2 linked regions of the Streptomyces ficellus genome follow. The protein of the gene in region 1 interacts with the protein of each later gene in a pairwise test. Links are inferred from orthologs where the notes say so. Each region holds a gene or a part of one and is shown in the gene's direction. Other genes may lie near its edges.

Evidence for each region.
Region 2: the proteins of rimP (region 1) and rpsL interact in binary tests that used the Escherichia coli proteins (3 or more experiments, as listed by UniProt). The link is inferred for Streptomyces ficellus from one-to-one orthologs.

Annotation. Positions count from the first base shown.
Region 1 is NZ_CP034279.1:1,858,761-1,869,601, reverse strand. The notes cover bases 7,932-10,841. They hold rimP (ribosome maturation factor RimP), read left to right. Parts: upstream 7,932-9,092; coding sequence 9,093-9,590; downstream 9,591-10,841. Other genes in these bases: EIZ62_RS07945 (YlxR family protein), read left to right, coding at 10,710-10,841; nusA (transcription termination factor NusA), read left to right, coding at 9,593-10,591; EIZ62_RS07960 (hypothetical protein), read right to left, coding at 8,374-8,919; EIZ62_RS07965 (ferritin-like domain-containing protein), read right to left, coding at 7,932-8,377. In the rest of the region: EIZ62_RS08000 (M50 family metallopeptidase), read left to right, coding at 1-562; ispG (flavodoxin-dependent (E)-4-hydroxy-3-methylbut-2-enyl-diphosphate synthase), read left to right, coding at 701-1,855; EIZ62_RS07990 (GNAT family N-acetyltransferase), read left to right, coding at 2,559-3,404; EIZ62_RS32820 (GNAT family N-acetyltransferase), read left to right, coding at 3,427-3,984; EIZ62_RS07980 (proline--tRNA ligase), read left to right, coding at 4,053-5,753; EIZ62_RS07975 (slipin family protein), read right to left, coding at 5,908-6,852; EIZ62_RS07970 (aminoglycoside phosphotransferase family protein), read right to left, coding at 6,960-7,853; more of EIZ62_RS07965, read right to left, coding at 7,922-7,931.
Region 2 is NZ_CP034279.1:2,972,734-2,988,690, reverse strand. Bases 2,001-4,865 are described here. They hold rpsL (30S ribosomal protein S12), read left to right. Parts: upstream 2,001-3,179; coding sequence 3,180-3,551; downstream 3,552-4,865. Other genes in these bases: fusA (elongation factor G), read left to right, coding at 4,063-4,865; rpsG (30S ribosomal protein S7), read left to right, coding at 3,554-4,024; EIZ62_RS12965 (Crp/Fnr family transcriptional regulator), read right to left, coding at 2,030-2,818. In the rest of the region: EIZ62_RS12975 (hypothetical protein), read right to left, coding at 1-1,121; EIZ62_RS12970 (hypothetical protein), read right to left, coding at 1,118-1,903; more of fusA, read left to right, coding at 4,866-6,189; tuf (elongation factor Tu), read left to right, coding at 6,337-7,530; EIZ62_RS12940 (PIG-L family deacetylase), read right to left, coding at 7,616-9,700; EIZ62_RS12935 (LolA-like protein), read right to left, coding at 9,874-10,728; EIZ62_RS12930 (DUF2000 domain-containing protein), read right to left, coding at 10,856-11,287; EIZ62_RS12925 (AraC family transcriptional regulator), read left to right, coding at 11,337-12,236; EIZ62_RS12920 (bleomycin resistance protein), read right to left, coding at 12,396-13,097; EIZ62_RS12915 (RNA repair domain-containing protein), read right to left, coding at 13,122-13,943; EIZ62_RS12910 (FAD-dependent monooxygenase), read right to left, coding at 13,962-15,065; EIZ62_RS12905 (TetR/AcrR family transcriptional regulator C-terminal domain-containing protein), read left to right, coding at 15,254-15,957. UniProt on the Escherichia coli protein: With S4 and S5 plays an important role in translational accuracy. Interacts with and stabilizes bases of the 16S rRNA that are involved in tRNA selection in the A site and with the mRNA backbone.

The DNA of each region.
Region 1 (10,841 bases):
GGACGCCGACGGGGAGGTCGTCGCCGACAAGTACGTGGCGGCCGGCTACCTCGGCTTCGCCGCCAAGACGGAGATCCTGCCGCTCAGCTTCGGCCAGTCCGTGGACCGCATGGGGGACATGATCGAGAACGGCGTCGAGTCGATCGTCGCGCTCCCGACCAAGATCCCCGACCTGTGGAACGCCGCCTTCAGTGACGGTGAGCGCAAGGCGGACTCCCCGGTGGGCGTCGTCGGCGCCGCCCGGATCAGCGGCGAGGTGATGAACCTGGACATCCCCACCCAGAACATCATCGCCACGTTCCTGACCCTGCTGGCCGGCTTCAACCTCTCCCTCTTCCTGTTCAACATGCTGCCCCTGCTGCCCCTGGACGGCGGGCACATCGCGGGCGCCCTCTGGGAATCCGTACGCCGCAACGTGGCCAAGCTCTTCCGGCGCCCCGACCCGGGCCCGTTCGACGTGGCCAAGCTCATGCCGGTCGCCTACGTCGTCGCGGGCGTCTTCATCTGCTTCACCCTGCTCGTACTGGTCGCGGACATCGTCAACCCGGTAAAAATCTCGTAGACCCACGGCGTACGTACGCGTGAACGACAACGGCCGGACACCCCGCGGTGTCCGGCCGTGTCATCGAGGGCCTGTAACCTCGAAGCCGGAGCCCGCCGATCTCGGGACCTCGATCCACACCTTGGGGTTGCACAGCAGATGACCGCGATTTCTCTCGGTATCCCGTCCGTTCCGACCAAGCTGGCCGACCGCCGCGTCAGCCGCAAGATCCAGGTCGGCTCGGTGGCCGTGGGCGGCGACGCGCCCGTGTCGGTGCAGTCGATGACGACGACGCGCACCTCCGACATCGGTGCCACGCTCCAGCAGATCGCCGAGCTGACCGCGTCCGGCTGCCAGATCGTCCGCGTCGCCTGCCCCACGCAGGACGACGCCGACGCCCTCTCCACGATCGCCCGCAAGTCGCAGATCCCGGTCATCGCCGACATCCACTTCCAGCCGAAGTACGTCTTCGCCGCCATCGACGCGGGCTGCGCGGCCGTCCGGGTCAACCCGGGCAACATCAAGCAGTTCGACGACAAGGTCAAGGAGATCGCCAAGGCCGCCGGCGACGCGGGCACCCCGATCCGCATCGGCGTCAACGCGGGCTCCCTCGACCGCCGCCTGCTGGAGAAGTACGGCAAGGCCACCCCCGAGGCGCTCGTCGAGTCGGCCCTCTGGGAGGCGTCCCTGTTCGAGGAGCACGGCTTCCGCGACATCAAGATCTCGGTCAAGCACAACGACCCGGTCGTCATGGTCAACGCCTACCGGCAGCTCGCCGCCCAGTGCGACTACCCGCTGCACCTCGGCGTCACCGAGGCCGGCCCGGCCTTCCAGGGCACCATCAAGTCGGCCGTCGCCTTCGGCGCCCTGCTCTCCGAGGGCATCGGCGACACCATCCGCGTCTCCCTGTCGGCCCCGCCGGCCGAGGAGGTCAAGGTCGGCATCCAGATCCTCGAATCCCTCAACCTCCGTCAGCGTCGTCTGGAGATCGTGTCCTGCCCGTCGTGCGGGCGTGCCCAGGTCGACGTCTACAAGCTGGCCGACCAGGTCAGCGCGGGCCTGGAGGGCATGGAGGTCCCGCTGCGCGTCGCGGTCATGGGCTGCGTCGTCAACGGTCCGGGTGAGGCCCGTGAGGCCGACCTCGGTGTCGCCTCGGGCAACGGCAAGGGGCAGATCTTCGTGAAGGGCGAGGTCATCAAGACCGTCCCCGAGTCCAAGATCGTCGAGACGCTGATCGAAGAGGCGCTGAAGATCGCCGAGCAGATGGAGAAGGACGGCGTGACCTCCGGCGAACCCGCCGTCACCGTCAGCTGACGCCACTACCGCCCCGCACCGGGGCGTACCGCCCCACCCACGGCCCCGCACCCGGCGACGCACCGGGGGCGGGGCCGTGCCGCACCACCCACGGCCCCGCACCCGGCGACGCGCCCGGGGTGGGGCCGTGCAGGGTCGCCCCCGCAGGGGACCGGCGGCGTTACCGGGGCTCCCCTACCCGTAACCCGAGGCCGCCGGCCCCGAGGAGGCGAGCCCGGAGGGGCCACGCCCCCCACCCACCGGGGGTCACCGGGCCGAGGCACCGCCCGCAGGCGAACCGGGAACGGGCACCGCCCCAGGGCGAACCGACGACAGGCACCGCCCCGGTCCCGTTGTGCCCACCCGTCCCGCCCTAGCGGGACGATTGCCCACAACGAGACCGGCAGGGTGCTTGCCCACAACGGGGCCGGGGACCCGGCGGGGCACCCGCCCACAGCGAGCCCAGCTGGGCACCCGCCCACAGCGAGCCCAGCTGGGCACCCGCCCACAGCGAGCCCAGCTGGGCACCCGCCCACAACGGGGCGGGGTGGGCGCCCCTGCGGGCGAGCCCGTAACGGGAGGGCGGGCGAGACGGGGCTCCGCCCCACCGGCCGGGCCGGGAGCGCGCCGTTCCGCCGTGAGGCGCTCGCGCTGGCCTGCCGTTCGCGGCGGGTCGCCAGGTACAGTGCCAGGACCCGTATGGAACGCATGGTGAGGCCCCCTCGTGTTGACGCAGACCACCACCCGGGTCCTCGAGCCCAGCGACCTCGGCGCCGCGCTCGCCGTGCTGGAGAGCGAGCCCGTCGACAACGCGTTCGTGACCTCCCGCGTGCAGGTCGCGGGGCTGGACCCGTGGCGCCTCGGCGGCGAGATGTGGGGCTGGTACACCGACGGCCGTCTCCGCTCGCTCTGCTACTCCGGCGCGAACCTGGTCCCGATCTGCGCCACCCCCGAAGCAGTCCGCGCGTTCGCGGACCGCGCCCGCCGGGCCGGGCGCCGCTGCTCGTCGATCGTCGGCCCGGCCGAACCGACGGCCCAGCTGTGGCGGCTCCTCGAGCCGAGTTGGGGCCCCGCCCGGGACGTCCGCGCGCACCAGCCGCTGATGGTGACCGACCGGCCGTCCCCGGACGTCGAGCCCGATCCGTTCGTCCGCCGGATCCGCAAGGACGAGATGGACGTGATCATGCCGGCGTGCGTGGCCATGTTCACGGAGGAGGTCGGCGTCTCGCCGATGGCGGGTGACGGCGGCCTGCTTTACCAGGCGCGCGTCGCGGAACTCGTCGGCACCGGCCGCTCCTTCGCCCGCATCGAGGACGGCAAGGTCGTCTTCAAGGCGGAGATCGGCGCGGCGACCCCGCAGGCCTGCCAGATCCAGGGCGTCTGGGTGGCGCCCGAGTACCGCGGCCGGGGCCTGTCGGAGACGGGTATGGCGGCGGTGCTGCGGTACGCGCTCGCGGACGTCTCGCCGGTGGTCTCGCTGTACGTCAACGACTACAACCTGCCGGCCAGGGCCGCGTACCGCCGCGTCGGGTTCCAGGAGGTCGGCGCCTTCATGAGCGTGCTCTTCTGATCCGCTTGTAAGGTTCGGTCGCATGGATGACGTCGTGGTCCGACCGCTCGACCTCGCCGCGCACGTGGACGCCGCGCTCGCGGTGCAGGCCCTCGCCTTCGGGCTGTCCGAGGACGAGGTCGCGGTGCGCCGCCACATCGTGCTGCGCCATCTCCAGAGCCCGGGGGCGTGCGCCTACGGGGCGACGACGCCCGCCGGGCGGCTGGTCGGGTTCGTGTACGGGATGCCCAACGATCGTTTGCACTGGTGGTCGACGGTGGTCCAGCCGTATCTGGTCCGGGAGGGCCACGGCGGCTGGCTGGACGATTCCTTCGTCATCACCGAGCTCCACGTGCACCCCGGTTTCCAGGGCCGGGGCGTGGGCCGTGAGCTGATCACCACGATCACTGACGCCGCCGAGCAGCCCCGGTCGATCCTCTCCGCGATCGACGTGGAGAATCCGGCCCGGTTCCTCTACCGCGCCCTGGGCTACCAGGACCTGGCCCGCCGGGTGCATTTCCCGAGCGCCGCGAAGCCGTACGCGGTGATGGGCGCGCCGCTGCCGCTACCGCGCCGGGCGGGGTCCGCCGGGCGGAACTGATTTCCGCCGACAGCCGCCCCGGAGCTAACCTCCTAGCCATCACACTTTTCACCGCAGGAGAGTTTCCCATGGCCCAGGCCCAGGTCCAGCGCATGTCCCGGTTGATGGTCAAGACACTGCGCGACGACCCGGCGGACGCCGAGACGCTCAGCCACAAGCTGCTCGTTCGCGCCGGTTACGTCCGCCGCAACGCCGCGGGCATCTGGTCGTGGCTGCCGCTGGGCATGAAGGTCCTGGAGAACGTGTCGCGCGTGGTGCGCGAGGAGATGGACGCGATCGGCGCGCAGGAGGTCCTGCTGCCCGCGCTGCTGCCGAAGGAGCCGTACGAGGCGACGGGCCGCTGGAACGAGTACGGCGCCGAACTGTTCCGCCTCCAGGACCGCAAGGGCGGCGACTACCTCCTGGGCCCGACCCACGAGGAGATCTTCACGCAGCTGGTCAAGGACCAGTGCACGTCCTACAAGGACCTGCCGGTGATCCTCTACCAGATCCAGACGAAGTACCGCGACGAGGCGCGTCCCCGTTCGGGCATCCTGCGCGGCCGTGAGTTCCAGATGAAGGACTCGTACTCCTTCGACACCACGGACGAGGGCCTGGCGGAGTCGTACGCGCTGCACCGCGAGGCGTACATCAAGATCTTCGACCGGCTCGGCCTGCGCCACAAGATCGTTTCGGCGGTGTCGGGCGCGATGGGCGGTTCCGCGTCGGAGGAGTTCCTGGCCCCGGCCGCCGCCGGTGAGGACACCTTCGTCTACTGCCCGAACTGTGACTACGCCGCCAACACCGAGGCCGTCACGTTCAAGCAGCAGCCCGAGGACCCCGCGGCGCACGGCCCGGTCGAGGAGCTGGACACCCCCGACACGCCGACCATCGAGACCCTCGCCGCGCACCTGGACGTCCCGGCCTCCCACACGCTGAAGAACCTGCTGGTCAAGGTGGACGGCGAGATCGTGGCCGTCGGTGTGCCCGGCGACCGCGAGGTGGACCTCGGCAAGCTGGAGGACCACCTGGCCCCGGCCACCGTCGAGCTGGTCACCGCGGAGGACTTCGAGGGCCGCGACGACCTGGTGCGCGGCTACGTCGGCCCGCAGGGCCTGGACAAGGTCCGGTACCTCGCCGACCCGCGCGTCTCGTCCGGCACGGCCTGGATCACCGGCGCCAACAAGCCCGGCAAGCACGCGAGGAACGTCGTCGCCGGACGTGACTTCGAGGTCGACCAGTACCTGGACGTCGTGGTCGTGGAGGAGGGCGACCCCTGCCCGAACTGCGGCTCCGACCTGAAGATCGACCGCGCCATCGAGATCGGCCACATCTTCCAGCTGGGCCGCAAGTACGCCGACGCCTTCCAGCTCGACGTCCTTGGCCAGAACGGCAAGCCGGTCCGCGTCACCATGGGCTCGTACGGCATCGGCGTCTCCCGCGCGGTGGCGGCCCTGGCCGAGCAGCACGCCGACGAGCAGGGCCTGTGCTGGCCCCGCGAGATCGCCCCGGCGGACGTGCACGTCGTGGCGGCCGGCAAGGCGCTCCAGACGGAGCTGGCGCTGGACGTGTCGGAGAAGCTGAAGGCGGCCGGCCTGCGGGTCCTGGTGGACGACCGGGCTGGGGTGTCGCCGGGCGTGAAGTTCACGGACGCGGAGCTGATCGGCGTACCGAAGATCCTCGTCGCGGGCCGCCGTTCCGGTGAGGGCGTTGTCGAGCTGAAGGACCGCCGCACCGGTGAGCGCGAGGAGCTGACGGTCGACGAGGCGATCGCCCGCCTCTCGGCGTAACGCGCGCACGCGCCACTCCGCACCGGGCGCCGGGCCCACGCGTCCCGGCGCCCGGTGCCCGGCCCGGAGCCGCCCGACGCACGCGTCACCGTCGCCCGGCACCCCGTTCCGAGCCGCCCGCGCCCGTGGCGCTCCGCGCCGTCGCGCTCCGCGCTCAGATGCAGCCCGCCGTACCGGCGTCGTCGTCCCGTACCTGGGGCGCCGGCGCCGCTGCCGTTTCGCGGGGCGCGTCGACCAGGTCGTGCAGGTGGGGGTCGTGGACGTGCAGCGACGGCTGCTCCGGGGCGGCGTGCCGCCGGTCCGGCGAGGCCGGCGAGGCCGAGGCCGAGGCCGACGGGTCCTGCGCGGCCCGCTCCAGGAAGCGCAGCAGCTCCACCGGGAACGGGAGCACCAGCGTGGAGTTCTTCTCGGCGGCGACGGCCACGATGGTCTGGAGCAGCCGCAGCTGGAGGGCGGACGGGGTGTCCGACATGACACCGGCCGCCTCGGCGAGCTTCTTCGACGCCTGGAGCTCCGCGTCCGCGTTGATGACCCGGGCCCGCCGCTCGCGGTCGGCCTCGGCCTGGCGGGCCATGGAGCGCTTCATCGTCTCCGGCAGCGAGACGTCCTTGATCTCGACCCGGTCGATGGTCACGCCCCACTCGACGGCCGGGTTGTCGATCATCAGCTCCAGCCCCTGGTTGAGCTTCTCCCGGTTGGAGAGCAGGTCGTCCAGGTCGCTCTTGCCGATGATGGAGCGCAGTGAGGTCTGCGCGATCTGGGAGACCGCGAACCGGTAGTCCTCGACCCGGATGATCGCCGCCGCGGCGTCCACGACCTTGAAGTAGATCACCGCGTCGACCCTGACTGTGACGTTGTCGCGGGTGATGCCGTCCTGGGCGGGCACCGGCATGGTGACGATCTGCATGTTCACCTTGTGCATCCGGTCGACGAACGGGACGACCATGGTGAACCCCGGTGCCCGCACACCGCTGCGGAGCCGGCCGAAGCGCAGGACCACGCCCTTCTCGTACTGCTTGACGACCTTGGCGGCCGCCGCGACGTAGACGAGGGCGGCCGACCCCAGCACCGCCGCCGTTACCAGCAGTTCCTCGACCATGACAGCCCTCCCGTCCAACCGGGTGGTAGGGATGCTTTACGCCCAATATCGCACCAATCGGGCGATAACACCTATAGGGCTGAACGGGGAGTGCGGGGGAGCCGTCCCTACAGCCAGCCGGCGAACTCCAGCAGCAGCTCGCCGTCCTGCCGCCGCCCCGCCGCGAGGGCCCGCGTACCCGACTCCACGGCCCGGAACAGCGTCCACCCGCGCAGCCGCTCACGGTCCACGTCGAGCGAGTCGGCCAGCTTGTTCACCCGGCGGCGGCCCGACGCCGCGCCCGACGCCGCCGCGACGAGGTCCTCGACCCGGTCCCGGACCAGCCGGGCCAGGTCGTACGCCCGCTCACCGACGAGCGGCTCCGGCCCGACCGCCAGCCACGGCGCCCGGTCACCGGCCAGCACCTTGCCCTGGCGGAAGTTGCCGTGCAGCAGCAGCTCCTCCGGGGCGTCGGCGACGAGCCCGTCCCGCGCGTCGAGCGCCGCCGCCACCAGCCCGGCCGTCTCCGCGTCCTTCGCCGCCCGCATCGCCTCCGCCTGCCGCGCGGTCCGCTCGGCGACCGACTCGAACCCGTGGCCCTCGGCCGGCGCCACCCACAGCTTGCGCACCGTGCCCGCGGCCTCCAGCAGCGCCTTCGCCTCGGGCAGCGAGCGCAGGCTCACCTCGGTGTGGAGCCGCTCCAGCAGCAGGTCGGGACCCGCGCCGTCCAGCGGCCGCACGGCGCCCCAGCCGTCCCAGTGCGTGAGCGCCGCCCGCTCCAGGTCGGGCGCGGCGAACGGCGGCGCGACCTTCAGCGCGGCGGGGGTGCCGTCCGGCAACGTGACGAGCACGACCAGGCTGCTGCGCCCGCCCGGCGCGATGACCCGCTCGACGTCCAGACGCCGCAGGTCCACCGCCTCCCGGGCGAGCTCGGGCAGCCGGGCGAGCCAGTCGCCGGCGGCCGCGTCCCCGTACGTCTCGCCGAGTGCCCGCACCAGTCGCTGTGGCGCTTCAAAACCCATGCGTGCGTTGTTCCCTCTCGGAGCCGCGGCTCACAGTGGCCGGGGCTCGCGTTCCTCGTGGACCGGGCTCAGCTCCGCTCGGCGAGCCCAGGAAAGGCTACGCCGGTGCCGCGCCAGCGGACCGCCCGCACCGCTGCTTCCCGCAGCGCGCTCGCCGCCTCCCGCCGCAGCGGGCCGTCCGTGGCCCGTACGAGGTCGGAGTAGACGCCCGCGACGCGGTCCTCCAGTTCGGCGGCCAGCCGTACGGCCGCGGCCGCGTCCGGCACCGGGAACGGCAGCGTGTACGCGGCGGCGGACGCGGCGGGCTTCCCGCCCAGCTCGCGGACCGATCGCGCCAGCGCGTCCCGCCGGGCCCGGTGCGCGGCGTACGCGGCGCTCGCCTCCGCCGCGCGCGTGTCGCCGATCCGGCCGCCGACGACCCCGTACCCGTACACCGCGGCGTGCTCGGCGGCCAGCGCGGCCTGCGCGGCTTCGAGGGCCTTCCCGTCCGGGGCCTCACCGGTCACGGCCGCCTGCTCGTTCATGCCGGGCTCCCCTCGCCGGTCAGGAGGTACGCGTGCGTGGCCTTCGCGGCGGCGACGGACGCGAGCAGCCGCGCGTACTCGGGCGGTGCGCCGAGCAGGGCCGCGGCGTGCGCGTCGGCGGCCCGCCGTGCCGCCGCGGCCAGCTCCGCCACGGCGGCGACCGGGTCGGCGGGCACGGGGGAGGGGGCGGTGGAGGCGCCCGCGCGGGCCGGGGCGTCCGCCGGGGCGCTCGGGGCCGGGGGCGAGCCGCCCGGCGCGAGCGCCGTGACGTGCGCCGCCACGGCCGCGCGCAGCGGCGCCAGCCGGGCGGCCAGCGAGGGGTGCGCGGCGAGGACGTCGTCGTACCGGGTCAGCAGCGCCGTGCTCGTCGCCGCCGACCGGCGCCGCAGGGCGGCCTCGGCGCGGGCGGCGGCGCGCTCGGACGCCGGGGCCGTCCCCGTACCGCCCGGTCCGCCGGGTGTGCACGCGCCGAGCACACCGGCCGCGGCGACCGCGCCCGTCGCGACGAGGGCGCGTCTGCGTGTCGTTCCCGTGGACCCCACGCGTCACTCCTTCCGCCGTGAACCGCCATGACCAGCACGATCCGAAGATCACCGCAGGCGAGCGTACCCGCGGCCCGTCGGGAGGTGGACGGCAACACCCCCCGCGACCGGATACCCTTTGGTCTGACACGCGACGATCCCACAACAGCACACGCGGCCGAGGAGTCACCCGGATGAGCACCACCCAGAGCGAAAGGCTGCGCGGGCTGCTGGAACCGCTGGTCAGCGCAGAGGACCTGGACCTCGAGGAGATCGAGGTGTCCCGGGCGGGCCGGCGGCGGATGCTGAGGATCGTCGTGGACTCGGACGAGGGCGTGGAGCTCGACGCCTGTGCCGAGCTGAGCCGCGCCATCTCCGAGAAGCTCGACGAGACGGACGCGATGGGCGACGAGGAGTACGTCCTCGAAGTCAGCTCGCCGGGCGCGGACCGCCCGCTGACCGAGCACCGCCACTACGTACGCGCCACCGGCCGCCTGGTGAAGTTCCAGCTGCACGAGAGCGGCGAACTGGTGGCCCGCATCCTCTCCGTGGACGACGAGGGCCTCGATCTCGAGGTGCCGGGCGTGAAGGGGCGCAAGCCCACCGCCCGCCGCGTCGCGTTCCCGGACATCGCGAAGGCGCGCGTGGAGATCGAGTTCAACCGCAAGGACAAGAAGGAAGAGGAGGCGTAGCCGTGGACATCGACGTGAAGCTCCTGAGGGGCTTGGCACAGGAGAAGGAGATCGCCTTCGACCTGCTGGTCGAGGCCATCGAGTCGGCCCTCCTCATCGCCTATCACCGCACCGAGGGAGCCCGCCGCCACGCCCGTGTCGTGCTGGACCGGCAGACCGGTCACGTGACGGTGTGGGCGAAGGAGGACCCGGCGGACCTGGAGGAGGGGCAGGAGCCCAAGGAGTTCGACGACACGCCGTCGGACTTCGGCCGCATCGCGGCGAGCACCGCCCGCCAGGTCATCCAGCAGCGGCTGCGCGACGCCGAGAACGACGTGACGTTCGGCGAGTACGCCCGCCGCGAGGGCGACATCGTGGCCGGCCAGGTGCAGCAGGGCAAGGACCCGAAGAACGTCCTGGTGAAGCTGGACGACAAGCTCGAGGCGATCCTGCCGGTGCAGGAGCAGGTGCCGGGCGAGGACTACACCCACGGCCTGCGGCTGCGGACCTACGTGGTCCGGGTCGCCAAGGGCGTGCGCGGTCCGTCCGTCACCCTTTCGCGTACGCATCCCAATCTGGTGAAGAAGCTGTTCGCGCTGGAGGTCCCGGAGATCGCGGACGGTTCCGTCGAGATCGCGGCGATCGCCCGCGAGGCCGGACACCGCACCAAGATCGCGGTCAGGTCCACCCGTTCGGGCCTGAACCCCAAGGGCGCCTGCATCGGCCCGATGGGCAGCCGGGTACGGAACGTGATGGCCGAGCTGCACGGCGAGAAGATCGACATCGTCGACTGGTCGGACGACCCGGCCGAGATGGTCGCCAACGCGCTGTCCCCGGCCCGGGTGTCCAAGGTGGAGGTCGTCGACCTCGGTGCCCGGTCCGCCCGGGTGACCGTGCCGGACTACCAGCTGTCGCTGGCCATCGGCAAGGAGGGGCAGAACGCCCGCCTGGCCGCGCGCCTGACCGGCTGGCGGATCGACATCCGCCCGGACACCGAGCAGCCGGCCGACGACCAGGGCTGACCCGCTACGGGGAACAAGAACCCGCCATGGTCACGTTGCGCTATGGCGAGATCACGACAACAACCGTTCGATTCTTGCCCCAAAGGGGTGAGGTCGGTGCGGGGAGGTAGACTTAAACGTGTCTGGCCGGACGCATGCCCGCGCCTGCCCTGAGCGAACCTGTGTGGGGTGCCGGGAGCGAGCGGCCAAGCGCGATCTGCTGCGGATCGTGTTGATCAAGGGCGAGTGCGCCCCCGATCCACGCGGTACG
Region 2 (15,957 bases), 1.1 Mb from region 1 along the record:
ACGTGGGTGCCGAAGACGGGGACCTCGGGCGCCCGGGAGGGGTTCTCGGTCTTCTGGAGCAGCGCGTACAGCAGGTCGCTCAGCTCGGCCGTCAGCGCGTACGGCCCGCCGTCGAAGGCGGCCAGCGCGACCAGGAACGCCTTGTCCCGCAGGTGCAGGGACTCCTCGTCCTGCTCGAACCACTCCTGGACCTGGCTCTCCAGCGCCGCCTGCGAGAACTCCTCGATGCGCCGCTCGTCCACCTCGCCGGCCGCGTACCGCGCGAGGACCGGGGCGTACGCGGCGGCCTCGCGCAGCTGGTGGCTCCGGGCGAGGAAGCCGGTCACCGGCGGCAGGGCCAGCAGCTGGCGCACCGTCTCCTCGTCCGTCTCGGCGCGCAGGTGCGCCTCCAGTACGGCGGCGGGAGCGGGCGGCCGCCAGGCGGCGGGGGTGATGTCCTCCAGGGCGGCGGTGGGCCCGACGGTCACGACCAGGTACGCGTCCTTCTCCGCCAGCCGCTCCCGAGCGGCCAGCAGGTGCGCCTCGCGCAGCGGCCGGTCGCGCCGGGTCAGCGGGTCGCACAGAAGGTGCCCGCCCGTGTCGATGCGCCCCGCGAGCTCGCCGGGCCGGGTCTCCCGGTCCAGCGCGCGCACGGGCGTCGCGCCCAGCCGGTGCAGCAGCATCAGGGCGGCGGTGCGGCGCCCGGTGAACGGCCCGCCCGTCAGCACCAGGAAGCGTTCGGCGCGCAGCCGCTCGGCCAGCGCGTCGAAGGCCGCGTCGCCGCCCGTGACGAACCGGGCGCTTAGCCGTTCGAGCGTCGTCGCCGGCACCTCACCAGAGGAGTGGGAGGCCGACGCGCCGCCGAACTGGTACTGGTGGACGACCTCGGTCTTGCTGCCGAGGTGGACGCTGCCGGTGAAGTGGCCGCCGCTGATGCCGTGGTGGTCCGACCCGACGACACCGCCGGTGACGTTCCACGGGCTGTGGTTGACCAGGTCGCGCCGGGCCGACCAGGCGTTCTGCCGCTGGTCGGGCTCCTCCTGCGCGCTCTCGTCGGTGCCGGCCGGCTGCCGGGCGTCCCCCTCGTCGGCGGGGTCCGGCTCGGGTGCCGGAGGGCCCGCCCCCGCCTCCTGGGCGCTCATGCGTCACCGCCGATCGTCACGTCGCCGTGGAAGGTGCCGCCGCTGATGCCGTGGTGGCTGCCGCCGGTGAACCCGCCGTCGATCCGGACGTCCGAGCCCCGGAAGTCGTACGAGTGTCCCGGCGCCGGGCGGTCCCCCGATCCGCCCGGCGCCGGAGTTCCGGTGGGTTCCGGCGCGGCGCTCCCGGCCGCCGCCCCGGTGGCCGCCCCCGTGGGCACCGGGCCGTGCAGCCAGGCGCGCAGGGGGCCGTTCTTGCTGGTCACCGTGATGGGGTGGAAGTCCTCCGGCGGGATGCCCCGGTGCCCGTGGCGCACGATCCCGGAGTGCACGGGCTCCGAGACGCACAGCGCGAAGTCGTCGCCGCGCTCCCGCAGCGCGGCGCGCAGCAGCTCGGCGTCCAGGAGCCGGCAGGCGTGGTTCAGGTCCGAGCCGACCCAGCCGTCGAGCGCGTCGACCGCCACGTACCCGGTGGCCAGGACCGCGCGCAGCCGGATCTGCGCGGAGCTGGACGCCATCCGGTTCACCGCGCGCAGCTGTACCGGCACCTCGGTGAGCAGGGCGCGCAGCAGGGCGGTCACCGAGGCGTTGGCGTCGATCAGCTCCATCACGGAGTCGCCGCGGTCGGCGCGCAGCCGAAGGGTCTCCTCGATGCCCGCGCTCTCCAGGGCGCTGTCGCTGATGCCGTACAGCATCCGGCGCAGGTAGGCCTGCTCGACATCGTCCCGGTCGCTGTACTTCTCGATGTCGAGCAGGAGGATCGTCCGGCTCACGGGGTCGGTCATGGTCGCCTTTCCGGTGGGGAGGGGAGCGAGGCCAGACTGGCGACCCGGAAGCCCGAGCGGTGAGGAACGATGACGCACTCGAAGTGTGACCGTGTGCACAGAGCGGCGTATCGGGACGGGCGGGCCTCAGGCGTCGGGGTGCTCGGCGCGGGCGATCCGCCGCAGCACGTCCGGGCGCGTGATCAGCAGGGTGCGGCGCCCGGTGGACACCGCCTCCCGGGTCCGCAGCTCCTTCAGCAGCCGCTGCACCATCTCCCGGGAGGCCCCCACCGACCCGGCCAGCTCCTGCTTGCTCAGCGGTACGGCGACCTCGATGCCGTCGTCCGTACGCCGGCCGTGCATCCGGGCGAGCTCCAGCAGCAGCGCGGCGAACCGCTCCCGCACGCTCATCGACGCGAACTGGAGCCGGCGCCGGTCGGCGGCGCGGGTGCGGTCGGAGGTGAGGCCCAGCAGGGCGAACGAGACGGCGGGGGAGCGGCCGAGGAAGTCGGTGAACCGCTCGTGCTCCACGGCCACCGCCCGTACTGGCTCCAGCGCGGTCACGGTCGCCGAGCGGGGGCGGCCGGTCAGCGCGGCGGACTCCCCGACGACGTCGCCCGGCCCGCGCAGGGCGAGGAGCGCCTCGTAGCCGTTGGCGGCGGACGCGGTGACCTTGGTCCAGCCGCGCACCAGGAACAGCACGTGCGACGACGGCTCGTGCTGGTGGAGCAGCACCATCCGGGGCGCGAAGGCCAGCTCCCGGCCGAGCGCCAGCAGCGCCTGCCGGTCGGCCGTCTCCAGGCGGGCGAGGAAGGGCACCCGGTCGTCCAGGCCGCCGCCCCCGCCCCGGAGGTCGCCGCCTCCGGCCGCACGCGCGGCTCGGGCTCCGGTCCCGGCCCCGGCTCCGGCTCCGTCGGATAAGTTCGCCGCCGTCATGGGTTCCCCGATTCGTCGAGCGGACCGATCAACGTACTGAAGGCGCGGTCCGCGGGGGGACCGAATGGCCGGTTCCCGCCACGAACGGTCCTCTCCGGGATGATCGAATCCGGCGTGTCCCTGCCGTCCGCATTTGTTTTGACCGAAGTCCGTGCGGTAGGTACGCTCAGACCTTGTGCCTGGGGTGTGCCTGGGCTCGTGTGCGTGTCCTCAACCGCATGACGAGTCGAGTATCGGCCACCGTGATCTGCGCCCTTTCCGCCCTGCGGCGGAGGTTCGCAGTATTCGACACACCCGACCGCGTGGGTCGGCGACGTTCCAGGTTAGCTTTACTACACGGCACACAGAAACCGGAGAAGTAGTGCCTACGATCCAGCAGCTGGTCCGGAAGGGCCGGCAGGACAAGGTCGAGAAGAACAAGACGCCCGCACTCGAGGGTTCCCCTCAGCGCCGCGGCGTCTGCACGCGTGTGTTCACGACCACCCCGAAGAAGCCGAACTCGGCCCTGCGTAAGGTCGCGCGTGTGCGTCTGACCAGCGGGATCGAGGTCACGGCTTACATCCCGGGTGAGGGACACAACCTGCAGGAGCACTCCATCGTGCTCGTGCGTGGTGGCCGTGTGAAGGACCTGCCGGGTGTTCGTTACAAGATCATCCGCGGCTCGCTCGACACCCAGGGTGTCAAGAACCGCAAGCAGGCCCGCAGCCGCTACGGCGCCAAGAAGGAGAAGTAAGAATGCCTCGTAAGGGCCCCGCCCCGAAGCGCCCGGTCATCATCGACCCGGTCTACGGCTCTCCTCTGGTGACCTCGCTCATCAACAAGATCCTGCTGAACGGCAAGCGCTCCACCGCCGAGCGGATCGTCTACGGCGCCATGGAAGGCCTCCGCGAGAAGACCGGCAACGACCCGGTCATCACGCTGAAGCGCGCCCTCGAGAACGTCAAGCCGTCCCTCGAGGTCAAGTCCCGCCGTGTCGGTGGCGCCACCTACCAGGTGCCGATCGAGGTCAAGCCCGGTCGCGCCTCCACGCTCGCGCTGCGCTGGCTCGTGGGTTACTCCCGCGCCCGTCGCGAGAAGACCATGACCGAGCGCCTCATGAACGAGCTCCTCGACGCCTCCAACGGCCTCGGTGCTTCGGTCAAGAAGCGTGAGGACACGCACAAGATGGCCGAGTCGAACAAGGCCTTCGCGCACTACCGCTGGTAGTCGCACCCACATCGAGACCGAGAGAAGACTGAAGCCTTATGGCTACCACTTCGCTTGACCTGGCCAAGGTCCGCAACATCGGGATCATGGCCCACATCGACGCGGGCAAGACGACCACCACCGAGCGGATCCTGTTCTACACCGGTGTCTCGTACAAGATCGGTGAAGTCCACGACGGCGCTGCCACGATGGACTGGATGGAGCAGGAGCAGGAGCGCGGCATCACGATCACGTCTGCCGCGACGACCTGCCACTGGCCGCTGGAAGACGTTGACCACACCATCAACATCATCGACACCCCGGGCCACGTCGACTTCACGGTCGAGGTGGAGCGTTCGCTCCGCGTGCTCGACGGTGCGGTGACGGTGTTCGACGGCGTCGCCGGCGTTGAGCCGCAGTCCGAGACCGTGTGGCGTCAGGCGGACCGCTACGGCGTTCCGCGTATCTGCTTCGTCAACAAGCTCGACCGCACCGGCGCCGAGTTCCACCGCTGCGTCGACATGATCGTGGACCGCCTCGGCGCGACCCCGATCGTCATGCAGCTCCCGATCGGTGCCGAGGCCAACTTCCAGGGCGTCGTCGACCTCGTCCGTATGAAGGCTCTTGTCTGGTCCGCCGAGGCCACCAAGGGCGAGATGTACGACGTCGTCGACATTCCGGCCACGCACACCGAGGCTGCCGAGGAGTGGCGCGGCAAGCTGCTGGAGACGGTGGCGGAGAACGACGAAGAGATCATGGAGCTGTACCTGGAGGGCCAGGAGCCCACCGAGGAGCAGCTGTACGCCGCGATCCGTCGTATCACCATCGCGTCCGGCAAGGGCGGCGACACCACCGTCACCCCCGTGTTCTGCGGCACCGCGTTCAAGAACAAGGGCGTTCAGCCCCTGCTCGACGCCGTCGTGCGCTACCTCCCCTCCCCCCTGGACGTCGAGGCCATCGAGGGCCACGGCGTGAAGGACCCGGAGGAGGTCGTCAAGCGCAAGCCGTCCGAGTCGGAGCCGCTGTCGGCCCTCGCGTTCAAGATCGCGAGCGACCCGCACCTCGGCAAGCTCACCTTCATCCGGGTCTACTCGGGTCGCCTGGAGGCCGGCACCTCGGTGCTGAACTCCGTCAAGGGCAAGAAGGAGCGCATCGGCAAGATCTACCGGATGCACGCGAACAAGCGTGAGGAGATCGACTCGGTGGGCGCCGGCGACATCGTCGCCGTGATGGGCCTGAAGCAGACCACCACCGGTGAGACGCTGTGCGACGAGAAGAACCCGGTGATCCTGGAGTCCATGGACTTCCCGGCGCCGGTCATCCAGGTCGCGATCGAGCCCAAGTCCAAGGGTGACCAGGAGAAGCTGGGTGTCGCCATCCAGCGTCTCGCGGAGGAGGACCCCTCCTTCCAGGTTCACTCGGACGAGGAGACCGGCCAGACCATCATCGGTGGTATGGGCGAGCTTCACCTCGACGTCCTCGTCGACCGCATGCGTCGCGAGTTCAAGGTCGAGGCGAACGTCGGCAAGCCGCAGGTCGCCTACCGCGAGACGATCCGCAAGGCCGTCGAGCGCGTGGACTACACCCACAAGAAGCAGACCGGTGGTACCGGTCAGTTCGCCAAGGTGCAGATCGCGATCGAGCCCATCGAGGGCGGCGACGCGTCGTACGAGTTCGTGAACAAGGTCACCGGTGGCCGCATCCCCAAGGAGTACATCCCCTCGGTGGACGCGGGTGCGCAGGAGGCCATGCAGTTCGGCATCCTGGCCGGCTACGAGATGACGGGCGTCCGCGTCATTCTTCTCGACGGTGCCTACCACGAGGTCGACTCCTCCGAGCTCGCGTTCAAGATCGCCGGTTCGCAGGCCTTCAAGGAGGCCGCGCGCAAGGCTTCGCCGGTCATCCTCGAGCCGATGATGTCCGTCGAGGTCACCACGCCCGAGGACTACATGGGCGAGGTCATCGGTGACATCAACTCCCGCCGTGGCCAGATCCAGGCCATGGAGGAGCGCAGCGGCGCTCGCGTCGTGAAGGGCCTCGTGCCCCTCTCGGAGATGTTCGGCTACGTCGGAGACCTCCGCAGCAAGACCTCGGGTCGCGCAAGCTACTCGATGCAGTTCGACTCCTACGCCGAGGTTCCGCGGAACGTCGCCGAGGAGATCATCGCGAAGGCCAAGGGCGAGTAACTCTCCCGAGTTCACGCTTTAGGCTTGACACCATCCGCCGTGGCTTCGCCCCGAACCCGGGACGGGGCTCCGGCGGGTGGCCACCCAGCAAAGATCACCTGGCGCCGATGAGTAAGGCGTACCAGAACCACTCTCAGGAGGACCCCAGTGGCGAAGGCGAAGTTCGAGCGGACTAAGCCGCACGTCAACATCGGCACCATCGGTCACATCGACCACGGTAAGACGACCCTCACGGCCGCCATTACCAAGGTGCTGCACGACGCGTACCCGGACCTGAACGAGGCCTCGGCCTTCGACCAGATCGACAAGGCTCCTGAGGAGCGCCAGCGCGGTATCACCATCTCCATCGCGCACGTCGAGTACCAGACCGAGTCGCGTCACTACGCCCACGTCGACTGCCCCGGTCACGCGGACTACATCAAGAACATGATCACGGGTGCGGCGCAGATGGACGGCGCCATCCTCGTGGTCGCCGCCACCGACGGCCCGATGCCGCAGACCAAGGAGCACGTGCTCCTGGCCCGCCAGGTCGGCGTTCCGTACATCGTCGTCGCCCTGAACAAGGCCGACATGGTGGACGACGAGGAGATCCTGGAGCTCGTCGAGCTCGAGGTCCGTGAGCTCCTCACCGAGTACGAGTTCCCGGGCGACGACGTTCCGGTCGTCAAGGTCTCGGCGCTCAAGGCGCTCGAGGGCGACAAGGAGTGGGGCGAGTCCGTCCTCAACCTGATGGCCGCCGTCGACGAGTCGATCCCGCAGCCCGAGCGTGACGTCGACAAGCCGTTCCTGATGCCGATCGAGGACGTCTTCACGATCACCGGTCGCGGTACGGTCGTCACCGGCCGTATCGAGCGTGGTGTCCTCAAGGTCAACGAGACCGTCGACATCATCGGCATCAAGACCGAGAAGACCACCACCACGGTCACCGGCATCGAGATGTTCCGCAAGCTGCTCGACGAGGGCCAGGCCGGTGAGAACGTCGGTCTGCTCCTCCGTGGCATCAAGCGCGAGGACGTCGAGCGCGGCCAGTGCATCATCAAGCCGGGCTCGGTCACCCCGCACACCGAGTTCGAGGCGCAGGCCTACATCCTGTCCAAGGACGAGGGTGGCCGCCACACGCCGTTCTTCAACAACTACCGCCCGCAGTTCTACTTCCGTACCACGGACGTGACCGGCGTCGTGACCCTCCCCGAGGGCACCGAGATGGTCATGCCGGGCGACAACACCACCATGACGGTCGCGCTGATCCAGCCGGTCGCCATGGAGGAGGGCCTGAAGTTCGCCATCCGTGAGGGTGGCCGGACCGTCGGCGCCGGCCAGGTCACCAAGATCACGAAGTAATTCGGATCTGACCTGGTAGCTCCTGCAGAGCTGCAAGAAGGGCCCCGCACCGTCAGGTGCGGGGCCCTTCGCTCGTCCTCCCGCCTCAGCCCTCGGTGTGCGGTTCCGGCACCCAGGTCCAGGGGTGGGCGTCCGGGCCGAGCCCTATGGCGAGGGTGCCGTGGCGGGCGGTGGCGAGGAGGGCGGCCGACCCCACAGGGAGCGGGCCCCGCGCGCGGCGGACGACGCGGCCGGCGGGGGTGCGGACCTGGAGGCGGCCGTGGAGGTCCGTGCCCAGCAGGACCGGGCCCCGGGGCGTGGCGGCCGCGGTCAGGGCGCCGTACCCGGGGAGGGCGACCCGGGGGAGGGGCGTGCCGTCGGGGCGTACCGCCGTCACCTCCTTGCGGGCGGGCGCGCGGTAGTGCAGCGCCAGGCCCCCGTCCGGGGTGCCCGCCACCGCCACGGGGCCGCCCGGGGCGGGGAGGCCGGTGCCCGCGCGGGAGACGACCGGGCCGCCCGGGGCGTTCTGCGCCCAGTGGTGGACGGTTTCGCGGCCCGCCGCGAACAGGTGGACGCGTCCGGCGGCGTCGACCGCGGCCGACAGCCCGTCCTGCACCTCTCCGCCGCCCAGGTCCCGCCAGGGCCCCCAGCTCCCGCCGGCCGACCGCACCCGGCTACTTACGCCCTTGTCCGCGTCGCGTACGAAGAGGTGGACCCGGCCCTCCCCGTCGGCCACCGCCACCGGGACGCCCAGCCGGCGGCCCCGGTCGTCGCCGCGCTCGGGGTTGCCGAGCCCGGTCCAGGCGAGGAACGCCCCGCCCGCCTCCCGCTGCTCCAGCAGCACGACCTCGCGCTTGTTGGGCCCGCCGTGCCCGCCCAGCGCCGCGAACCGGAGCCCGAACAGCAGCTGGCGGCCGTCCCCAAGGGTGACCCCGCCGAGGCCCGGCGCGAGCGGCCCGCCGCCCAGGTCGCCCGGCTCGCCCCACTGCCCGCTGCCCGGTGCCGTCTCGCGCCAGCGCACGGCGCGCAGGCCCAGCACCCCGTACACGGCGAGCCGCCCGTCCGGTTCGGTGGCCACGACCGGGCCGGCGCCCGGGTAGCGGTGGTGGGTGGCGCGTACCCAGCCCTTCTTGTTGGTGAGCGGACGGGCACCGCCGACGTTGTAGTCGCCGCAGCCGCCGCTGTTGCCGCACTCCCAGGACGGGTCACCGCCGTAGGGCACGAGGTGGGCCGCCTTCTCCTTGAGCACCGGCCCGGGGAGGTTCTTGGGCCAGTGCCGGTTGTAGTAGCCGCGGAAGGCGGTGGTGGTGAAGGCGGGTATCGCGCCGCCGTCCCTCGTCGCGTCGGCCACCCAGCGGACCATGGCCGCCCACGAGAAGGACGCGACGGCGGTGTGGTCGGCGTGGTCGGAGTAGCCCGGCTGCTCGGAGTCCTTCCGCCGGGTCCGCTCGTCGCTGTGCTGGATGTCCGGGTCCGGGTCCAGGGTGTGGATCACCGTCGGGCGGTAGCGCTCCAGGAGGCCCACGAGGACGTCGACGAGCGCGTCGTAGTCGTAGGTGTCGGCCCTGCGTACGGGGGAGTCGTCGGCCACCACGGTCCGCAGGCCCAGCGCCCGGTCCTTCCACAGGCTGGGCAGGGCCGTCCAGCGGCGCGGGGCGTGCATGGAGAGGTTGAGGAAGACCAGCTCGACGCGGCGGTCGCCGTGGGTGAGGGTGTTGATCTCGGCGCGGCGGTCCCCCCGCAGGGTGAGGACACCCTTCTGCCAGGCGGCGAACATGTCGAGCCCGAGCATGGCCGCATAGGCCTGCCGCAGGCCCTGGTGCCGGGCGGAGGAGTAGGCCGCCTTGTCGGCGGGGGCGTCCCCGCGGCCCGGTACGTGGTTCCTGCCGTCGTGCTCGCCGGCCGTGACGTATATCGAGACCAGCGGCACCCCGGCGTCCACCATCCGCTGGGTGTCGGGGTTCATGAAGTACAGGTCGTCGTCCGGGTGCGCCGCCAGCTGGAGCAGCTGGGCGCGCCGGGGGCTGCTGATCGGCATCCCGGGCGCGGGGTCGGCGATCGGCCCGGCCCGCCGCGGCGCGGGCACCGAGCACCCGGTGGCCGCCGCCAGCGCCACGGCCGCCGCGGAGCCCAGCACGCCCCGCCGCCGGAAGACGGCAGGGCGCCGCCCCGCCCCCCGTATCCGATCCATCCCCTGAACCCCCGCCCCTCGTCCCGCCCCCGTGTCCCGCCCGGTGTCCCGCGCCGGTCACCCCTCGCGGTCAAGCTTCGAGGTCACATGGCGCGGTCATGCCTCGCGGTGACCAAGACGGGGAACGAGGGGGCCGGGTTGCCCGGCGGGGGGCGGGGCCTTGGTGGGTGCGGTCAGAGGCTCTCGGGGAGGTCCCCTTCGGTGATCTCGCCCTGCGGCACGGTGATCCGCACCGGCTTGCCCAGCTCGGAGAAGGTGAGGGTGTTGGTCGACGTGACCCCTCCCATGTCGAGGGCGAGGCGGGCCCGCACGGCGCGCCCCCGGGCGTCCACCCAGACGTCGACGTCCGCCGGTATCCGGCCGCCGAGCGTGCGGCGCATCTCCCCGATCTTGTCGCTGGTCGCCTTCTCCATGCGCAGCGTGACGGCTTCGTGGGGCAGGGCGCCCCGGTAGCGGACGACCGGTGCGCCGTTGATCGTCTCCTCGCCGGCCCGTGCGAACGTCCGCGCCATGGTGGCCTGGCTCAGGGTGTATTCGGGGTCGTTCGCGGGTGCCCGGAGCAGGTGCCGGGCCGGTGCCCGGCGGTCGGCGAGGTACCAGTCGCCGTCCGGGTCGCCGGGCACCTGGCCCCGGAGGTAGACGTTGTCCCCGTCGAAGACCTCCTCGAAGGCGACCGGGCCGAGGGTGACGGCCAGATTGCCCCGGTCCTTCGCGAAGTCGAAGTCGCCGCCGACGGTGATGGTGTGGACCTGCTCGCCGATGGCGGTGCCGTCGATGGTGTGCGTCTGGGCGATCCGGGCGCTGGTGCGGCCGGTGGCCGCGACGGCGGCGCGTACCGTCGCCGCGTGCTCGGCCGTCGCGGTCTCCGTGCCCGTCTCCGTCTCCGCCGGGGCCGATCGGGCGCCGGCCCCTGCCCCGCTCTTCGCGCCGCCGGCGCCGCCGGATCTGTCGGATCTGTCGGTGTCGTCGCATCCGCCGACCAGCAGGGCGGCGCAGCACAGGGTGGCCAGGGCAAGGGCATGACGCATGGGCGTGTCTCCAGGAGGGGGGTGGATCGTCGGACGGCGCCCACGATGATGATCATCGTATGTCGCCGATCGGCCCCCATTCCAGGAGTTATCCGGCCATCGAGCCCGGCCTCCGGGGCGCGTCGTCTCAGGGGTGCATCCGGGCCCCCTTGAGCACCTTGTCGACCGCGTTGCGCGGCCCGTACACGCACAGGCCCACCAGGTCCAGGTGGTCACGGGCCACGGCTCGTACCGCCGCGCGGTTGTCGCGGTCGTTGCCGGTGGTGAAGAGGTCGGAGGTGAACACCGACCGGGGCAGCGAACGGGCCAGGGCGCGGCGGTGGGCGGCGGTCAGCGTCTCCTTGGTGCCCTCGAAGACCAGGACCGGCTGGCGGAACATCGGCAGGTAGGGGCTGCCGTCGGCGTCGGCGTACGGTTCGCCGATCACCTCCGGGAGCTGGGCGCCGAGGCCGCTGACCAGGAACGCCGTCACGTTCAGCCGCTGCCAGGGCTCCAGGTCCTCGCGCAGCAGGACGGCGATCTTGGTGTCGAAGCGTACGGGCGTGTTCTCGGTGGTCATGGTCCGAGACTGCCGCCGGGCCGGCCGCCCGGTCTTGTACGTTTCTCGCATGGTGGCCCGGCAGGAGGTTTCCGCGTGGCGCCCGAAGGTGCCGGGTGTCGTCGAGGTCCTGCACGCGCACTTCACCGAGCACGCCTATCCGATGCACGTCCACGACGCGTGGACGCTGCTGATCGTGGACGACGGCGCCATCCGGTACGACCTGGACCGCCGCGAGCACGGCGCGCCGAGCGACACGGTGACGCTGCTGCCGCCGCAGGTGCCGCACAACGGCTCGTCCGCGACGCCCCGCGGGTTCCGCAAGCGGGTGCTCTACCTGGACCTGCCGGAGCTCGACGAGACCTTCATCGGCCCGGCGGTGGACGGGCCCGTCCTGGTCGACCCGCTGCTGCGGCGGCGCGTCGCGCAGGTGCACGCCGCCCTGGCGCACCGGGGCGACGAACTGGAGGCGCAGAGCCGGCTGGCCCTGATCGGCGAACGGCTGCGCGGGCGGCTGCGGCCCCGGCTCGTCACCCCCGCGCGGCCGGCCGGCGACGGCGTCGCCCACCGGCTGCGGGAACTCCTCGACGAGCGGCTGTCGCGCGGGGTGACCCTCGACGAGGCCGCGGGCCTGGTGCACGCCCATCCCGCGCACCTGGTACGGGCGTTCAGCGGCGCCTTCGGCATCGCCCCGCACCAGTACCTGATGGCCCGCCGGGTCGACCGCGCCCGGCGGCTCCTCCTCGACGGCCGGTCGCCCTCCGCGGTGGCGGCCGCGGTGGGCTTCTACGACCAGGCGCACCTGAACCGGCACTTCAAGCGGCTCGTGGGCACCACACCGGGGCGGTTCGCCCGGCTCGACGGCGCCGGCCCGGGGCGGTTCGCCGGAAGACGCCGCTCCGGCGAGACCCGCTCCGGCGAGACCCGTTCCGGCGATGGGCGGCGGGTCGGCCCGCCCACCACGACCTAGGGCCTCTCGTTCGGATCTTGCTGGGCTCGTGACGCCTGGACACCGCACCTCGCGGCGTTGTCGTCGGTCGCCAATGCTCCGCAGTGGCTCCCTCCTCCGCCTTGCGATGCACGGCACCAGACGCCACTCCCTGATCCAGCCTGATCCAAACGAAAGACCCTAGTCCCGCAGGTCCTCCAGCCGGGCCAGCTCGTCGCGCAGCGACTCCCGCTCCTCGGCGGTGAGCCGGACCCCATCCGCCCGGGCCAGGGCGGACGCGGCGGTCTCCGGGTCGCCGAGCCGCCCGGCGACGTCCGCGCGCAGGACGAGGAGGCGGAACAGCTGTACGGGCGTGGGCCGTTCGTCCGGCAGGTCCAGCGCCCGGTCGATGAACTTCGCGGCGCCCGCCGGGTCGTCCCTGGAGTCCGCGAAGAGGGACGCGTAGTGCAGGGCCCGGGCGAAGGTCTCCGTCGGGGCGGGCCGGTGGTTCAGGTCGTCGGAGACGGGCGTGCCGACGCGGACGCAGTTGCCGCCCGGGTCGGTCATCAGGAACTGGCGCATGCCGTGCGAGGTGTCCTTCACCGGGCCGATGCGCGGGAGTCCCCGCGTCGGGACGCGCCCGTACGCCGCCTTCAGTCCGGCACGGAACGCCGCGTGCAGCCCGTCGACGTCGTCGGTCACGACGTAACACGTGCTGTACGACGCGGCCGGGTCGTACTGCCTCATCGCGAAGAAGTGGAGCTCGATGCGGCCGCGCTCGACGGCCGCGTACGGATTGGGGCTCTTCTGCTGGAAGGTGACGCCGAAGCCGAGCGCCGCGTAGAAGTCGAGGACCGGCTGAAGGGTCCGGCAGGGCAGCATCGGAATGGTCTTCTCGTCCATGCCCGCCACTCTAGTCAAACTTGATTAGTCAGGGGGAGGGGTTTTCCCGGACCACCGCACCTCGCCCGTGCCGAGCACCACCGTCGCCCGGACCCGCATCGGTCCGTCGCCGCGCCGGGACAGGACCGCCACCTCGACGACCCGCGCCGTCAGGGGCCCCCACGCGCCGAGCCGGTCCGCGCACTCGGCCGTCACGCGCCGCGGGTCCCGGGTGCGGCCCAGGCTCAGGTGCGGGGTGAAGCCCCGGTGCGGGCCGCGGCACTCGGGGAAGCGCCGCTCCAGGGCCTGGCGCAGGTCCGCCCAGGGCCGGGTGCCCGCGGCTGCCGGGTCCAGCCACACCGTGGCGCCCGCCCGGTGGCGGAACGTACGGATCCCGGCCAGCCGTGCCCCGAACGGCTCGACGCCGGCCGCCGCCGAGGAGAGCAGCGGCGCCGCCCGTCCGAAGTCCTCCTCCGGGACGAACCCGAACAGCAGGTTCACATGCGGCGGCCAGCGGTGGATCTGCGGGTCGTGGTCCCGGCGGACGGCCTGGAGCGGCGGCCACAGCTCCGCGGGCGGCAGCCAGGCCACCGCAGTGCGGGGTGTGGGCCGCGCGGCGAGCGCCCGTACCCGGCCGGCGCCGGTCGCGCCGAGCCGGTCCAGACCCGTCCTGCGGTCCCACACCACCTCGCCGTCGGCCTCGAAGAACAGCACCCGGTGCCAGGGGATGTCACCGCCCGGTACGAAGCCGGTCAGCGGGACCCGCCCGGGGCCGGCCTCCCGCAGGCGGACGCCGATGACGAACCGGGCGGGGTCGAACCGCGGGTCCCACAGCACCCGGTGGTAGATCTCCTCGCTGGTGTGCACGCCTCCACCGTGCTCCCGTCAGCCGTCCAGCGCGATCGCGTTCTTCGCCCGCCCCATGGACTCCTCGGAGGCGGGCCTGCCGGGGTTCTCCGTGGCCAGGGCCTGGTTCGCGGTGACGAAGGGCCGCATGCGCGACTCGTACGCGGTGAAGGCCGCCGCGTGGTCGCCGCCCGCCCCCGCCAGCGCGTCCGCCAGGACGTGGGCGCCCACCAGCGCCAGACTCGTGCCCTGCCCGGACAGGGGGGAGGGGCAGTAGCCGGCGTCGCCGAGCAGCACCGCCCGGCCCCGGGACCAGCGGTCCAGGTGGACCTGGGCCATCGCGTCGCAGTAGAAGTCGGGCGCCTCCTGGGCGGCCTTCGCCAGCCGGGCGCCCTCCCAGCGCAGTGCGGCGAGCCGCGCCACGATCAGCGCCTTCAGGTCCGCGTCCCGGGGGAGCGGCGCGGACTCGAACCCGAACGCGACCCGCAGCTCGCGATTGCCGCGTACCGGCATGATGCCGAACCCCGCCTCGCCGTCCCGCAGCCAGAGCTGCCAGTCCTCCAGGCCGAGGAAGTTGTCCGCGGTGAAGACCGACAGGTAGCTGCCCAGGTGCCGGACGTGGTCGTCCTCCGGGCCGAAGGCCAGCCGCCGGACCGTCGAGCGCAGCCCGTCCGCGCCGACCACCAGGTCGAAGCGGCGTGACGGGGCGAGCGCGAAGTCCGCGACCACCCCGTCGGCGTCCTCGGTGAGCGCGGTGACGCTGTCGCCGAAGACGTACTCCACGCCGCCGCCCGTACGCGCCCGGTCGTGCAGCAGCCGGGTCAGGTCGTCGCGCAGCACCTCGATGTCGTCGCCGTCGAGCCGGCCGCTGCTCAGCGCGTACTCCGTCGAGCGGTCGATCTCCGTGCCGTCCGCGTCCAGGACCGACATGCCGCGTATCCGGGTGCGGACCTCCCGCGCCTGCTCCAGGACGCCGATCCGGTCGAGCACCTCCAGGGCGACGCCCCGCACGTCGATCGCCTGGCCGCCCGCCCGCGGCCCCGGGGCGCGCTCGACGACGGTGGGCGCGAAGCCCCTGCGGTGGAGCAGGTGCGCGAGGGCGGATCCGGCGATACCGGCACCGGAGACAAGTACGGACTGCATGGTCCAGCTCCTTTCGATACGGTGTACGCCACTGAATGTACGGCGTACACACAACCCTGCCAAGCGCGCTCGACACGCGCCTAAGCACCGCCCTGTACTAGGTCAGAGGGTGAACAGGGCCGATCGCCGCTGCTAGGGTCTGCCCTAGTACAGGGCCGTCGGCCCGGCGAAGGAGGCGGAAAAAAAACATGACGCGACCCCCCGGGGACCAGCCCCCCTACCTCCGCATCGCCGCCGACATCCGGCGGCGCATCACCGACGGCGACCTCCGCCCGGGCGACCGCGTCCCCTCCACCCGGCAGATCGCCCAGGAGTGGGGCGTGGCCCTCGCCACCGCCACCAAGGCGCTCACGGCGCTCCGCCTGGAGGGCGCCGTCGAGGCCCGCCCGCGCGTGGGCACCGTGGTCGCCGGAGCGCCCGGCGGGCAGGAGGCGCCCGCCGGGCGCGAGCGGGCCGCCACCGCCGCCGAACCGGAGCTCACCCGGGCCCGCGTGGTCCGGGCGGCCATCGAGATCGCCGACGCCGAAGGACTCGCCGCCCTCTCCATGCGCGGCATCGCCGCCCGCCTCGGCGTGGCCGCCATGTCCCCGTACCGGCACGTCGGCAGCAAGGACGAGCTCGTCGCCCTGATGGCGGACGCCGCGTACGGCGAGGTCGGGCACCCGGCCGAACCGCCGGAGGGCTGGCGGGGACGGATGGAGACCGGGGCGCGCGCCCTGTGGGAGGTGTGCCGGCGGCACCCGTGGGTCGCCCAGATCGGGCCGCTCAGCCGCCCGCTCGTGCTGCCGAACCTGATGGCGCACGGTGAATGGGTGCTCGGCGCGCTGGCGGACAGCGGCCTGGACGCCCGGACCCGGTTCGACATCCACTTGCTGATCTACACCTACGTCCA